One region of the Pseudofrankia sp. EUN1h genome, then DNA from elsewhere that is predicted to be linked to it. Evidence: riboswitches for the same ligand, from Rfam matches in the RefSeq annotation. Region 1 holds a riboswitch; the other holds the start of a gene.
The links. A riboswitch is a leader RNA that binds a small molecule or an ion and turns the genes downstream of it on or off. The one in region 1 is predicted to bind cyclic di-AMP.
Positions count from the first base shown of each region.

Region 2: linked by a shared signal. The riboswitch ahead of BCD49_RS06795 (transglycosylase family protein) and the one ahead of BCD49_RS00315 (peptidoglycan-binding protein) in region 1 are both predicted to bind cyclic di-AMP.

Region 1 is NZ_MBLN01000001.1:81,789-88,327, forward strand. Features, by position in the region: gene BCD49_RS00300 (ATP-binding cassette domain-containing protein) at 1-989, shown strand, start outside; gene BCD49_RS00305 (hypothetical protein) at 986-1,837, shown strand; gene BCD49_RS43035 (hypothetical protein) at 1,929-2,705, shown strand; gene BCD49_RS00315 (peptidoglycan-binding protein) at 2,859-3,605, opposite strand; cyclic di-AMP (ydaO/yuaA leader) riboswitch at 3,612-3,793, opposite strand; gene BCD49_RS00320 (substrate-binding domain-containing protein) at 4,381-5,916, shown strand; gene BCD49_RS00325 (response regulator) at 6,028-6,539, opposite strand, start outside.
Region 2 is NZ_MBLN01000025.1:60,302-67,973, reverse strand. Features, by position in the region: gene BCD49_RS06795 (transglycosylase family protein) at 532-1,221, opposite strand; cyclic di-AMP (ydaO/yuaA leader) riboswitch at 1,364-1,590, opposite strand; gene fbaA (class II fructose-bisphosphate aldolase) at 2,629-3,657, opposite strand; gene BCD49_RS06785 (DedA family protein) at 3,964-4,719, shown strand; gene BCD49_RS06780 (NAD-dependent epimerase/dehydratase family protein) at 4,921-6,156, shown strand; gene BCD49_RS06775 (GNAT family N-acetyltransferase) at 6,153-6,695, shown strand; gene BCD49_RS06770 (nucleotidyltransferase domain-containing protein) at 7,112-7,672, shown strand, end outside.

The DNA.
Region 1 (6,539 bases):
CCGTGGAGCCGGGCCGCGTCTGCGGCCTCTTCGGCCGGGAAGGGGCCGGGAAGTCGACGCTGCTCGCCTGCCTGGCCGCCTACCGGCGCCCGTCCGCCGGGACGGTGCGCGTCGACGGTGACGACCCCTACGAGAACGCGCGGCTGATGAACGGGATCAGCCTGGTCGACGGCCGGGGCGGGATCGGGGTCGACGAGTCGACGACTGTCCGCGAGGTGCTGGAGATCGTCGCCCTGCTGCGTCCCCGCTGGGACCAGGCCTTCGCGGACACGCTGCTCGACCGGTTCGAGGTGGCCGCCGGCGCGAAGGTCGGTCAACTGGCCCGGGGCCGACGGGCGGCGCTGGCGGTGACGATGGGGCTGGCCACCAGGGCGCCACTGACGATGGTCGACGAGGCGCATCTGGAGCTGGAGCCCGCGCACCAGTCGACCTTCCAGGAGGAGCTGCGCGCCGACCAGGCCGCCCATCCGCGGACGGTCATCCTCGCCGGTGCCACGGTGGGGGAGCAGGGCGCCGAGGGCATCCGCGGCGTGGATGATGACGGAGGCCTGCTCGACGACGTCGTTCTCCTCGGCCGCGGGCGGGTGCTGGCCGCGGTGCGGGCCGCCGACCTGCGCGGCCTCGGCCGAGAGCTGACCGGCGATGCCGATGCCGTCGCCGCCCTCGTCCACACCCTGACCGGCGATGCCACGGCCGACGAGGCAACGGCAACGGCCACGGCCACGGCCGACGAGGCAACGGCCGGCGATGCCCTGATCGGCGATGCCCTGATGAGGGACGCCCTGACCGGTGAGGCCGTGGCCGTGGTGGCCGACCGCCGGCTGGGCCGGCTCCGCTCGGTCGTGCTCGCCGGCCAGGTGCCCCCCGACGCGCTCAGCGCGGCGGACCGCGCCGGGATCAGCGTCAGCCCGGTGGGGCTGCGCAGGCTCGTCACCTGCCTTACCGATGACCGGCTCCGGTCCGGCGACCACCGGGAGCGCACCTCATGACGGAAGCAGCCAAGGCGGAAGCAGCCGAGACGGATGCCGCCGGCCGTCCCCCGGCCGTCCCGGCGGCCGCGGCGGCCGCGGTCGTGACCTCGGCCCGGACCGCGAACCGGGAAGGGCCGCCGCCGCTGGCGAACGTCGCCGCGATCACCACGGCCGGCACCATGATCTGGATCGGCCTGCTGTGGCTGGTCGTCGCCGCCGGTTTCGGCATCGTGCTGGGCGTCGTCGCCGCGGTGGGTTCGTCCGACCACAGCCTCTGGCAGCACGGGTTTTCGGGCTGGCAGCGGTTCATACCGTTCGCCGCCGGCCTGTCGATGACGTCGGCCTTCGCGCCGATGCTGGTCGGCAACGGCGTCACCCGGGCCCGGCTCGCCACGGCGGCCACCGTGACCCTCGTCGTCGTCGCGGTGGCCGGTGGCCTGTTCGTCGCGCTTGGCTATGGCGCGGAGAGGCTCGCCTTCGACGCGCTCGGCTGGCGCCATGAGCTGTCCGACGGCCGGCGGCTCTCGGGCGGCGGATACGTCCGGGCGGGCGTCGCCTATGCGGCGCTGTTCGCCTGCTACTTCGCCTCTGGATGGCTGATCGGTGTCGCACGCGGAGTCCTCGGTCGGGATGGGTTCGCGCCGCTGGTCGTTCCGGCTCTGATTCCGGCGGTCGTCGCCGAGCTCCTGCTCCGGTCCGAGGTCACCGGCCTGCCGTTCGCCGGCCGCCTTGGTCTGGATCGCCTGCCCCAGCCGTCGCTCACGCTCGGCCTGCTCGCGGCGCTGACCGCCACCGCCCTCGCCACGTGGGTGGCCCATGCCGCCAGCCGGCACATCACCCTGCCCATCGGCGGCGGCCCACGTTAGGGGGCGGTCGCGGTCCCAATGCCCGGCCATACCGGGGACAATTCGGCCATCCGGATGAACCCTCCGATGGCGGTCCGGCACACTGGGCCGCATGGGTGTAGGGGAGCCCTCCGGGGAGTTCTCGGGCCAAAGCCAGCCGACGGGCTGGAACCAGGGCTACCCGCCAATGGGCCAATATCAGCAGCAGTACCCACCAACCGGTCAGTACCAGCAGCATCCGCCAACAGGCCCGTACCAGGGCTACCCGCCGCCGGGCCAGTACCAGCAGCCGCCGGGCGAGTACCAGCAGGGCCAGTACCAGCAGCAGTATCCGCCGGCCGGCGGATACCAGTGGGCTCCGCCGGAAGGGCAGGTCCCGCCAGCCGGCCAGAACCCCTGGTACCCGCCGCCGGGCGGCCACCAGCCATCGCCCCGTCGGCGACCCTGGCTGGTGCCGGTGCTGGTCGTCGGTGGATTGGTCCTCGTCGCCGGCGTCGTCCTCGGCGTGCTGAGACTGGTCAACCATGACGGGGGCGGGAGCGGAACCGGGACCACGGTGCCGAGCGCCTTCCTCGGAACCTGGTACGGCACGCACGGTGGCTCCGAGATGTCCCTGGAGCTCAAGGACGGCAAGGTGGGTGACGTCGTCGGCGCGACGACGTACCCGGGCGCCTGCACCGAGACGGTGACCCTGATCGAGGTCGGTGACGGCTCGTCGATCCGCGTGCACGAGGCGGTGCAGCCGGGCGACACCGAATGCACCGACGAGGACATCACCCTGACGCTCCAGGGATCGGGTTCGTTGAGCCTGCGCTATGAGTCGTACGCGGAGGGTGACCCGGACGGGACGGTCGTCATGACGCGGGCCGGCGGCGGCAGAGCGGCCTGAGAGCGACCTGACCGACCAGGGGCCGGAGCGGACGTAGGCCGCGACAAGCGGAACCGCCCTGACCTCGACAGGAGGGAGAGATCAGGGCGGTTCCGGGGCTCCCGCGTCCGGTGGGGGGAAGAGACGCGGGAGGGTCTTGCTGGTCGGCGTTGACTAGCCGAACAGCGCCTTGTGGGTCTGCGGACCGACGACGCCGTCGACCAGCAGGCCGTGGGCGGCCTGGTAGGCGCGCACGACGCTGGAGGTCTGCGGGCCGAAGTAGCCGTCGACCGCGACCACGTGGCCAAGGCTCCCGAGCTTCTGCTGCAACTGGCGGACCGCGTCCAGGTAGACGCTGTGGTTCGCCGCCTGCGACAGGTACCAGGCGTTCGCCGGGATCGCGGGCGCGGCCTTGGCCAGGGCGGCCGGGGCGGCGGAGACCGTCCCGCTGCCGACCGCGTTCGCGGCGGCATAGCCACGCGACAGGTAGTTCCGGTAGGCGCCGGTGGTGTAGGTGGTCCAGGCGCTTGGGCCGGAGCCCTTGCAAACCTGGGTGGCGGCCCACGCGTTGGTCGCCGGGTCGTAGAGGTTGCGGCTCCCGACCCAGCCGGAATGCGCCCGCATGTTGATCTGCCACAGGCCGCGCGAGTCCTCGCCGACGGTGGCGTGCGCGTAGGCGTTGCCGCCGGACTCGGCCAGCGCGATCGCGACCCAGGTCGCGAGGCTGACGCGGCAGCTGTCCAGGCCCGCGGAATGCGCGTAGGCGGCGATCTGGGAGTCCGAGACGCTGGACGCGGCACTGGCCGGAGCGGCGCCGGCGAAGACGGCGGCGCCGGCGGTGGCGGTTACGACGCCGGCGGCGACAACAGCCGAACTGCGGCGGCGGAAAGCACTCTGCTTGCGATGACGACCCTTGAGCATTCTGCGAAAATCTTTCCCGCACGCCTGTGAGGTTAGCTGTCGGGTTCGGGCCGGGAAGCCCGGCCGGCTATTTTTGGGCGCGCTGAAAAGCGCCTTTGAATGGCCGACTTAACCCCAAGGGCTCGCGCTGGGTGGCGCGAGCCCGGAGGAACGTGGTTCCCCCATTTCTGCCCTGGCGATGTTCTCGGAGGGGGCACCGATCCGGGGGCAGAACTCGGCGTCCGGATCGCTGCTTGCTGCGAGCGGAGCAACCGTAACTAGCTACCGGGTGTAGTCACAAGCGGGCGAACTGGGCAGATGTCCGGCAAGGCTGTCACGCTGCGTGTAAAGCCCTGTGGCAACGCGCTTGTCAACAACTAGCTGTGACCAGCGTCACATCAATTGTTGCAAAATTCGGGGAACAAGGAGCCGTTGTCGCGCGAATCAATGTCGCTCAACGGTTTCCAACAGCCACCCTTACCGAATGATGCTTATCGCGAGCGACGCAGATCTGATGCGCCGCGTAATATCCCGCCGAACTTCCCTCCGATCGAGCAATCGCCCGTCACGACGTGTTCCAGCCGTTGGGAAGCCGTGGTCGAGGTCACATCGGGTGACGACTGCCCGTCGGCTGTCGAGGCCGGTCGGGAGATCCGAACTCGTGAACAGGGCGTGAACTGTCGAGGGGAATCCTGACGCCGGTACGTACCGATTGAGTATGTTTGGTCCGAAAAATCGCCTCCGCACCGAAGCCGATGCGGAGGGTAGTCGATCCGCGGGTTGGAGCGTTGTCCAGGTGTTCGAAACCACCGCGGACAACCTGGGCACGTTCTTCTCGGCCGCGGCGCTGGTGGTGTCGCTCGCCGTCTGGTTGATCGACCGCTATGTCCGTCAGCGCCGGATCGTCAGCTACCGGGTCCACCTGAACACCAAGATTGACGTGAGCCCGCGGTCGGCCGCCGACGTCGCGGACCTGGAGCTGCGGCGGCGCACCGACGGAGAGCCCGTTCCCGGCGCGAGCCTGACCCTCGTGCGGGTGAAGAACGCAGGCCGTCTCGACGTGGACGCGGTGGACATCGTCCGCCCGCTCACGTTCACCTTCCCAAGGCGATCGGCCATGGGCGTCGAGGTGGTCGAGCCCAGCCCGGTGGAACTGCGCGATGTGATCATGAATGCCCGCTGGCCGGACCACCCGGGCCGCGTCCCGGGGCCGTTCATGGAAGGCGACAGGGTCGAGCTGCCGCCCATGGACCTGAACGAGGGCGTCCGGTTCAAGCTCCTCGTGCTGCTGTCCGGCGACGGCAACGAGGTGCACGCCCGCGGCTACATCCGCGGCGGCAAGTTCGAACGCGACACCAACCGCCGCCGCAATCGCGGGCTCGTCCTGGGCGGGCTCTCGTTGCTCCTCGCCGGCCTGCTGATCGGCCTGGTGATCGTCAACTCCCGTTCGGACCCGAGCGAGAGCACGGTCCGCTGCCTACGCGGTCAGCTGCAGATCGAGGGTTCGACGGCGTTTGCTCCGGTGGTCAAGCTCATCGKCGACGAGTACCACAAGACCTGCGGTGACGCGGACATCGCGGTTGTCGCGAACGGCAGCATCAGCGGGCTGCGGGCCGTGGCGAACACGGGCGCCAACGACCCGAAGACGGCGGCCGCCAGGCTCGCGATGTCCGACGGCCCGGCCTCCGGCGATTTCGGTTCACTGGTCGCGCGGCCCGTCTCGGTGGTCGTCTTCTCCCTGCTCGTGAACGACTCGGCCGGGATCCACGGTCTCACCGTCGACCAGGTCCAGTCCGTCTACGACGGTCGGGTCACCAACTGGAAGGACGTCGGCGGCAACGACGCGCCGATACGCCTGATCTCTCGCGGCTCCGAGTCCGGCACTCGCGGGGCGTTCGAGCGCCGGGTGCTGGGCACCCAGGAGCCCCCGGTCTCCTCGAACGACTGCTTCACCAAGGACCGTGACCCGAACGCGGCCACCACCCGGTGCGAGTTCAGCAGCGAGGCAAGCCTGCTCGACCAGATCTCCCGCACCCCGGGCGCGCTCGGCTACGCGGAACGCGGCGCCGCCGCCACCTACCCGAAGATCAACGAGATTGCGTTGAACGGCTGGACCCCAGACATCAGCACGGTCGAACGCGGCGACTACCCGTTCTGGGAGGTCGAGTACCTCTACACATACGGCACCCCGCCCGGTGACAGCCTGCTGTCGGCCTTCCTGGAGTACGTCAGCACGGACACGGCGAAGAACCTGCTCCGCGGCGAGGGCTTCACGCCATGCGTCGACCGCGACAAGAACCTGATGGCTACCCTCTGCGCCACCCGGCGCTGAGCCACCAGCACCCAACCACCAGCACCCAACCCCAACCACCAGCACCCAACCGCCAGCCACGAGCCGCCAGCGCACGGCCGCCTGCCTGGCCGCCCGGGCGGGCGCCGGTCGTCAGGGCTGGAAGCGGTAGCCCATGCCCGGCTCGGTCAGGAGGTGGCGGGGGCGGGCCGGGTCGTCCTCGAGCTTCTGGCGCAGGCGGTTGAGGTAGGTGCGCAGGTAGTGGGTCTCGGTCTCGTACCGCACGCCCCAGACCTCGGTGAGCAGCTGGCGCTGGGTGACGAGCTTGCCGGGGTGGCTGAGCAGCACCCTGAGCAGGCCCCACTCGGTCTTCGTCAGGTGGATCTCCTCGCCCCCCTCCTCACCGGCGGCCTGGTCGCTCCCGCCGCTCCCGCCGCTCCCGTCGCCCGCGCCGCCCGCGGCGGGCCAGGCGCGGGTGACGCGATGGGCGGCGAGGTCGACCGTGACGTGGCCGAAGCGGACGATGGGACTTGCCTCCTGCTCGCCGCCGCGGCGGGCGACCGCGCGCAGCCGGGCGAGCAGCTCGTCGATGCCGAACGGCTTGGTGATGTAGTCGTCGGCGCCGGCGTCGAGGGCGCCGACCTTGTCGCGGCTCTCGGCCCGGC
Region 2 (7,672 bases), on a different contig from region 1:
CCTTCGCCGCAAACCGGGGTCACCCCAACGAAAGGGACGACCCCGGTTCGCGACTGTTCCGGCGGTGGCGCCAGCCACTCGCTGACGCCGCCCGACCGGCACGCCGGCCGGCGGCCACGCGATCATGATGAGGCTCGCGCGGCCTTCGACTCTGTGGCCGGCGCGACGGCACGGCGGCGAGGCAGCGACCGTCGTCGCCGCCAGATCCCCTCGCCCCACCGACCAACCGGCGGGCCAAGGCCGCACGCCTCCGACTGGCGGCCGGAGACGGGGTGGGAAAGGGGTCCCGTCGCCAGCGTGGGCAGCGGTCGGTGGGGGCCGATCGCGGCGAGGTTCCAGTGGCGGCGGGTCGACTGACCTCGCGGGGCCGGCCCGGGAGGGAGGATCCGGGCGGGTGGCCCAGGCCGAGGCTCCTGCCCGGGATCGGTGTCAGCCGATCCCCGGGAGTTCCGTCAACGACGGGCAATGGCAAAGCCCCGCGTGACGGGAGGCCTCGGCGAGAAGGTCAGCCGGGCGGTGACGCCTGACGGCTCAGGCGAAGGTGGCGGCCCAGGTCCTCTGGCCGACGACGCCGTCGACGGCCAGGCCCTTGGCCCGCTGCAGCGCGCGGGCGGCCTCGGCCGAACGCGGCCCGTAGTGCCCGTCGGCGGCGAGGGAATAGCCGATCTTGTTCATCTGGGCCTGCCAGGACTGGACGTCGGCGCGGTACTGGCCGGCCAGTGCCGTCGTGAAGGGCAGGTGCGCCGTGGTCGAGGAGATCGGCTGGGCCACGAGAGGCGCTCTGGGGGCCGACCGGGAGGCCTGGCCGGCGCCGGCGGAGCTCGCGCCCGGGGCGAGCTGGTCCGGACCCATCCCGCGGCCGCATTCCGGCCACTGGCCAAAGCCGGAGCGCTGCGCCAGCCGCAGCGCCGCCTCGTCCTGAACCGCCGGTGGCGCGGCACTCGGCAGCCCCGAATATCCGAGGCTCTGCCACGTCCTCACGGAGAACTGGTACGCGCCGTAGTATCCGTTGCCGGTATTGATGGAATAGTTTCCGCCCGACTCGCACTGGCGCAGTTCTGCCCAGGTGGAAGAGGCGTTCGCGGGTGTCGCGACGGCGAGTGTGCCGCCCACGGCCGCGGCGATGACGGGAACTGCCGCGAGGGACTTGCGTAGCCGGCGTGCCGGGGACGTGACGGCTCGCCGGGGTTCCCGGGAATTCCGGGGAGAAACCTGGCGGATCGGCCCCGCCGATTCGCCAGCTCGGGGGCTGACGGAGACGCGCACGCTCGTGGTGCCGTCTGGCGGACATTCGGCCACCGGCGGAACGAAACGACCGCCGGGCATGCGATGTCGACCAGGGGTACTTGATTCGGACATGCGTGATTGCCCTTCCCCACGCCTGCGAGGTGAGCTGTCGGGTTCGGGCTGGAAAGAGATTGCCCGGCCACGCGACATTTTCGGCTGTTGGGTTGACGCGCTCGGTTCGGCGCGTCAACGAGCACAGCGAAAGTCGGTCGGCTTCACCCCTAGGACGCCTGTTGAGGGCGAGGCTGGCGTGGCGCGCTTTTTGGCCACGCAGGCCGTCGCACTATTGAGCCTTTTCCGTCACCACTTCGGCTCCACGGGTCTCGTCGGTCCGATCAGGTTGGTGGAAAAGGCCGCTGCCCAGGATCTCTGGATCAGGCGTCCGGATTCGGTTCCCCCGTTCCTGCCGCTGGTTCAAAACTCGCCGGGCGGGGGCAGGATTCGGCGTGCCGCCCGTTGGGTGCCTGTCCTGTCGCCAGGCACGGCGAAGACCATAACCACATTCCTCGGCGTGGCGGCAAGCATTGAAATAGGCACGTGAAGAAGGCCACACCGGCGTGTCGCTGCTTGAAATGTGCCCGAAACGATGTTATCGCGCGCGTACGCGCGCTCATCTTTCCTACCCGGCTCCGCGGGCGGCGTTTTCTTGCTCTGCGTCGAGGATCTGCTAGCTGGCGGTTTCGTCCCACAAGGGGCCGGACCGTCCGAGCAGAGGGCCACACGCGGGTCTGGTTCCGTCCGCGTGTCGCGTCGAAAAATAAATCTACCATTCTGCCGTCCGAAGGGCACCTTCGATGCTTGCTCGGGCGAAATGCGATCCTCGCTACACCCGCCCCGAATCACCCGGTTCGTGCGCAGATGGTAGTCGAATGAGTGCTCATGGTTGACCATCGACAGATTCGACCCCTGTGGCGCACTGGCCAGGCGTGTCCGGTCGTGGTCCGCTTTCGGTGGCGCTAAGTAGTCCACTGTGCAACGGCGAGTAGTCAGTAGTGATGCTGACCGCTTTGCCCACCCACGGGTGGACCCGCCGCTCTGGTGGACCTGCCCGTCCGGTAGGCCCGCCCGTCCGGGTGGACCCGCCCGAACGGGCGATGGACCGGCCGGGGACAGCAAACGACCCGGGGCCGCCAAGTTGGCGACCCCGGGCCGAAGATCCGACGCCGAGCTAAATCTGGCTGGTGCCCCGGATCGGATGGATCTTGGTTTGGTGACGTTCAGCGGCAGGTGACCGCGCGGCGCGGAGGCGCGCCTCGCGGAGGCCCGGCCCACGAGCGAAGCGAAGTGGGCCGGGCCGCAGCGAGGTCGCCGGAGCGCCGTGCCCGGACGGAGCGAACCAAACTAAAGAGCCTGGCCGGCGCTGCGCAGGTCCTCGCAGGCCTGCGCGACCCGCTTGGCCATGTTCGCCTCGGCGGCCTTGCCCCAGGTGCGGGGGTCGTAGGACTTCTTGACGCCGACCTCGCCGTCGATCTTCAGGACGCCGTCGTAGTTCTTGAACATGTGGTCCGCCACCGGCCGGGTGAACGCGTACTGGGCGTCGGTGTCCACGTTCATCTTGACGACGCCGTAGTCCAGCGCCTCGCGGATCTCGGAGAGCTCCGAGCCGCTGCCGCCGTGGAAGACCAGGTTGAACGGCTTCGCGTCGGCGCYGAGCCCCAGCTTGGCGGCCACGTACTGCTGGCCGTCGCGCAGGATCGTCGGGCGTAGCTTGACGTTGCCCGGCTTGTAGACGCCGTGCACGTTGCCGAAGGTGGCCGCCAGCATGTACCGGCCCTTGTCGCCGGTGCCGAGCACCTCGGCGGTGCGCCACATGTCCTCGGGCGTGGTGTAGAGCTTCTCGTCGATCGCGCCGACGACCCCGTCCTCCTCGCCGCCGACGACGCCGATCTCCACCTCGAGCACGATGTTCGCGGCCTTGCAGTCGGCGAGCAGCTCCTCGGCGAGCTTGAGGTTCTCCTCCAGCGGCACCGCGGAACCGTCCCACATGTGCGACTGGAACAGCGGGTCGCGGCCGGCCTTCACCCGCTCCCTGGAGATGGCGACGAGCGGGCGCATGTAGGTGTCGAGCTTGTCCGCCGGGCAGTGGTCGGTGTGCAGGGCGATCTGCACCGGGTAGGCCTTGGCGACGTGGTGCGCGAACTCGGCCAGGGCCTCCGCGCCGAGCACCATGTTCTTGACGGTCGACCCGGACAGGTACTCGGCTCCCCCCGTGGACACCTGGAGGATTCCGTCGCTGCCCGCCTCGGCGAAGCCGCGCAGCGCGGCGTTCAGCGTCTGTGACGAGGTGACGTTGATGGCTGGGTAGGCGAAGGCGTTCGCCTTCGCCCGGTCGAGCATCTCGGCGTAGACGTCTGGGGTCGCGATGGGCATCGAAAGCTCCTGTCAAAGGCGTCGGGCCACCGAGCGGGCGGACGCGGCCGGGTTCGCCCGCCGGCGGCCGTCGCCCGCCGGCGGACCGGGCAGGGGTGGACGGCGCGCGCCGGGGTGTGCCGGGACCGCGCGTTGTGGGCTGTGTTGCGCGAAGGGTATGACGCGAGGCGGCTGTGAGGGAGCCCGTTGCCGCCGACATCGCCCGCGCCACTGGGACTCGTGACTACTTACCCTTCGATCCGTCATCTTCGCAGCGGCCGCGCCGATCGGGTATCACGGCGCGCGCCGCGAAGCGTCCGGCGACGGGTGCGCTCGGCGCCCCGTCAGACTGATGGCATGGATGTCGACCGTCTATCCGGCCTGACCCTGTATCTGACCGTCTTCGCGATCGTCTTCCTTGAGAGCGGCGTGCCGATCGGGTTCTGGCTGCCGGGAGACGCGATGTTGCTGGCGGCCGGGCTGCTGGCGGCGGATCCGACACACCGGGTGTCGCTGCCGCTACTTGCTGCCGGCGTGACCGTGATGGCGGTCGTGGGGGTCTGCGTGGGCTATGTGACCGGGTGGCGGCTCGGCCGGCCCTGGCTGGAACGTCGACACAAAAAGCTGCTTGACCGCACCGAGGAGTTCTACGGACGTTTCGGCCCGGTGACGCTGGTAGCGGCCCGATTCGTGCCTTGGGCGCGCACCTTCGCCCCGATCCTGGCGGGCGCGGTGCGGATGCCGTGGTCGCGCTTCCTGCTGGCGGCCGTGGTCGGCGCGGTGATCTGGGGTACCGGGCTGACCGCGCTGGGCTACGCGGCGGCGTCGGTGCCCGGGCTGAAGGAGTCGACTCCGTGGCTCGCGCCGTCCGTCGTGGTCGTCTCGGTCCTGGCCGGCCTGTTCGGTGAGCTGCTGCGGCGCCAGGTGGCCCGGCGCCGCGCGACGGTGGCCGGAAGCCCAGAGGAAGAGGAGACCGGGGGCGAGGGCGGGGGCCTCGTGAAGGAGAAAAGGAAAGAGAAGGAAGAGGAGAGGAAAGAGGAGCCGGTCGGGCTCGCGCCCGTCGAGGGCGGCGGCCTGTCGTAGGCCCGGGAGGCAGTCGTAGGTTCTGGAGGCGGCAGGTGGGTGGCCGTCGTCCATGTGGTGTGCCGGGCGCCGTGCGTGCTGAGATCCGGGTGTGCTGTCATGCTGCATGCTGGGACGTGATCTGGACTCCGGCCGTGAGGACCGCGTGCCAGCAGGATCAGAACGGTCTCGTCCGCGAGGTCACGGTCAGGAGGGCTGACGTTGGCTCGGGTGGTGGTCACCGGCGCCGCCGGGTTCGTCGGCGGGGCGATTGCCCATGCCCTGCGTGGTCGCGGGGATGAGGTGGTCGCGCTCGACGTGGCCCGCGGCCCTGGCGTGCGCACCGCGGACGTGAGCCGGCCAGGCGACTGGGAGAAGGAGTTCGCCGGCGCGGACCTGGTGGTCCACGCCGCGGCGGCCGGCATGGGCGGGGTCGGCGAGCTGCCGCCGATCCGCGGTGGCCGACCGCTCGGCAGCGCGCGCATTCCGCTGGCCCGGATGCGCCAGGTCCTGCTCGGCGGGACGGCCACGGTGCTCGACGCCGCCGCCCGCGCCGAGGTGCGCCGGGTCGTGCACCTGTCCTGCGTGTCGGCGCTCGGCCCGGACATCGCCGACGGCATCGACGAGACCGCGCCCGTCGGGCTGACCGGCGACCCGCGGGCCGACACCCTGGCCGCCGCGGAGCAGTCGGTGAGCGCGGCGACGGCGTCCGGCCTGTCGGCCACCGTGCTGCGCCTCGGGGACGCCTATGGCCCGCGGGCCGGCCGGTGGACGGTCTGGCCGGTGCTGCTGCTGCGTTCGGGCCGGTTCGTCCTCCTCGACGGTGGCACCGGGTGGCTCAACCCCGTCCACATCGACGACGTGGTGGCGGCCGTGATCTCGGCCGCGGACTCGCCGCGGGCGGCCGGCGAGATTCTGCACGTGACCGGGCCGGGGCCGTGCACGGTCGCCGAGTTCGTCGGCTACTACAGCCGGATGCTGGATCTGCCCGCACCGCGCTCAGTGCCCGCCCGGATGTACGGCGCGCTGGATGAGGCCACCGTGGCCGTCGGGCGTCTGCGCGGCCGGGTCGAGTCGCACCGCGTCCCGCGGCCGGGCTCCGCCGCCGCGCTCGCCGAGGCTGGCCGAGGCAGCCAGCCCGCCGGCGTCGCTGGGGAGCCCACCGGGGACGCCGGCGGCGGCCAGGCGTCCGTCCCGTCGGCCGGCTCCGCGGCCCTGGGGATCGTGCGCGGTCTCGGCGCCCGGCTGGTCGCCGGGGTCGACCCGCGCGGCCGGATGGACCTGGGTCCGCTCAGCGTGGCGGACGTGACCAGGACCGGGAGGTGCTCGGGCGAGCGGATCACCGCGTTGACCGGCTGGGGCCCGCGGGTCGAGCTGGCCGACGGTATGAGCCGCACCGAGGCCTGGCTGCGTGACCGCGGCCTGCTGGGCGTCCGCGAGCCTTCCCGGCGCGGGTGAGCGTGGGTGGCGACGGGCCGACGCTGACGACGCCGCGGCTGCAGGCGTTGCCGGTGACGGTGTGGAACGCGGGCTATGTCGCCGAGGAGCTGGCGCGCAAGGTCGCGCTCGCGGCGCGCCCGGCTCCGGGGCTCGGAGTCGGAGGGCTGTTCGCCGGCCCGGACGCGCGCGGGACGACCGAGCCGGCGGCGTTGCGCCGCGAGCTGCGCCACCGGACGGGTGCCGGCCGCGCCGCGCTGACCTGGGTGGTCCGCGACCACGGCGGCGTCGCCGTCGGGCTGCTCGGCGCCGACACCCGGGCGCACCGTGCGGCGGTCGCGGTGGTGATCGGCCCGGACGAACGCCGGCGCGGATACGGCGCCGAGATCGTCCGGGCGTTGGCGACCTGGCTGGAGGCGTCTCTTCTCGCTCTGGTGGAGACCCGAGTGCGCGCCGACGACGCGGCATCCGAACGACTGGCGATGGCAACGTCCTTTCAGCCCACCAGGGTCGTGCTCACCACCGGCTGGCGACTGTGGTGCCGCCCGCCGTCCCGCTGATCGGGCCGAGCCGCCATTACGGGGCGTAGCGGCGTGCCGGACGCTCGCGGCCCGCTCGTACCCCTCGTTCCCGGGGTGTGCCGCACCGCGAGAAGCCCGGTTCCCTGCGTCATTGCCGCAGCTCAACGCGGCGTTTCCGGATTGTTCTTTGGCCTGCACATCGGCGGCATGCGCTGCTAGGTTGTCGGCTACCCGACAACGTTTGAGGTCTTGTTTCGTCGCCGATGCGTAGCTTCTGGCCACCTGTAGGGTGTCCCGGCTGTTCAGGCGGTGACGGCCTGAGGCACCATGGCAATGATGTCGCGACCGGACAAGGCTTCCACCGTCCGGATCGGGTATCCGCGTCGGCCAACACGGCGGCGTGTGTCCGGGAGGGGGAGCTCGACGGTCGGCGCGATGCGCCGGGGAGGTGCACCATGAGCGTGGATTCCCCACACCCGATCTCGTCGCAGATCCCACCAGCCGAGGTCACGTACGACCATCTGATCATTCCGCCGCACTGGCGGCGGCCGGACGAGTCCGTCCCCGGCGCGCCGAACTCACTCTTTCCGACTGTCGACGCGCCCCCGGCGCAGGCACAGCCGGCGAGTGGCCCGCACCTGACCGGCCCGCACACGGGGGCGATGACCGGTCCGCTGCTGGTCGGCACGACGGCGCGCGCGTTCGCCAAGCTCGACGACATGATCCGGCTGAGCTCCGAGGACAAGGCGGTGATCGACGCCCGCAGGGACGAGGCCGAGCGGGCCCTGCGCGCGATCTTCCCGCCACGCTGCGCGCTGCCGCTCGTCGGTGTCGCCACCATCGGCTCGGCCGGCCGGGACACGATGATCCGCCCGCTGGACGAGGTCGACATCTTCGCGGTGTTCAGCGCCGCGGGCGGCGCCTGGAAGCGGTTCCGCTGGGACTCGCGCGACCTGCTGCTGTGCGTGCGGGGCGCGATCGGCGGCGACCGGGTGCAGACCATCGGCACCCGCGGC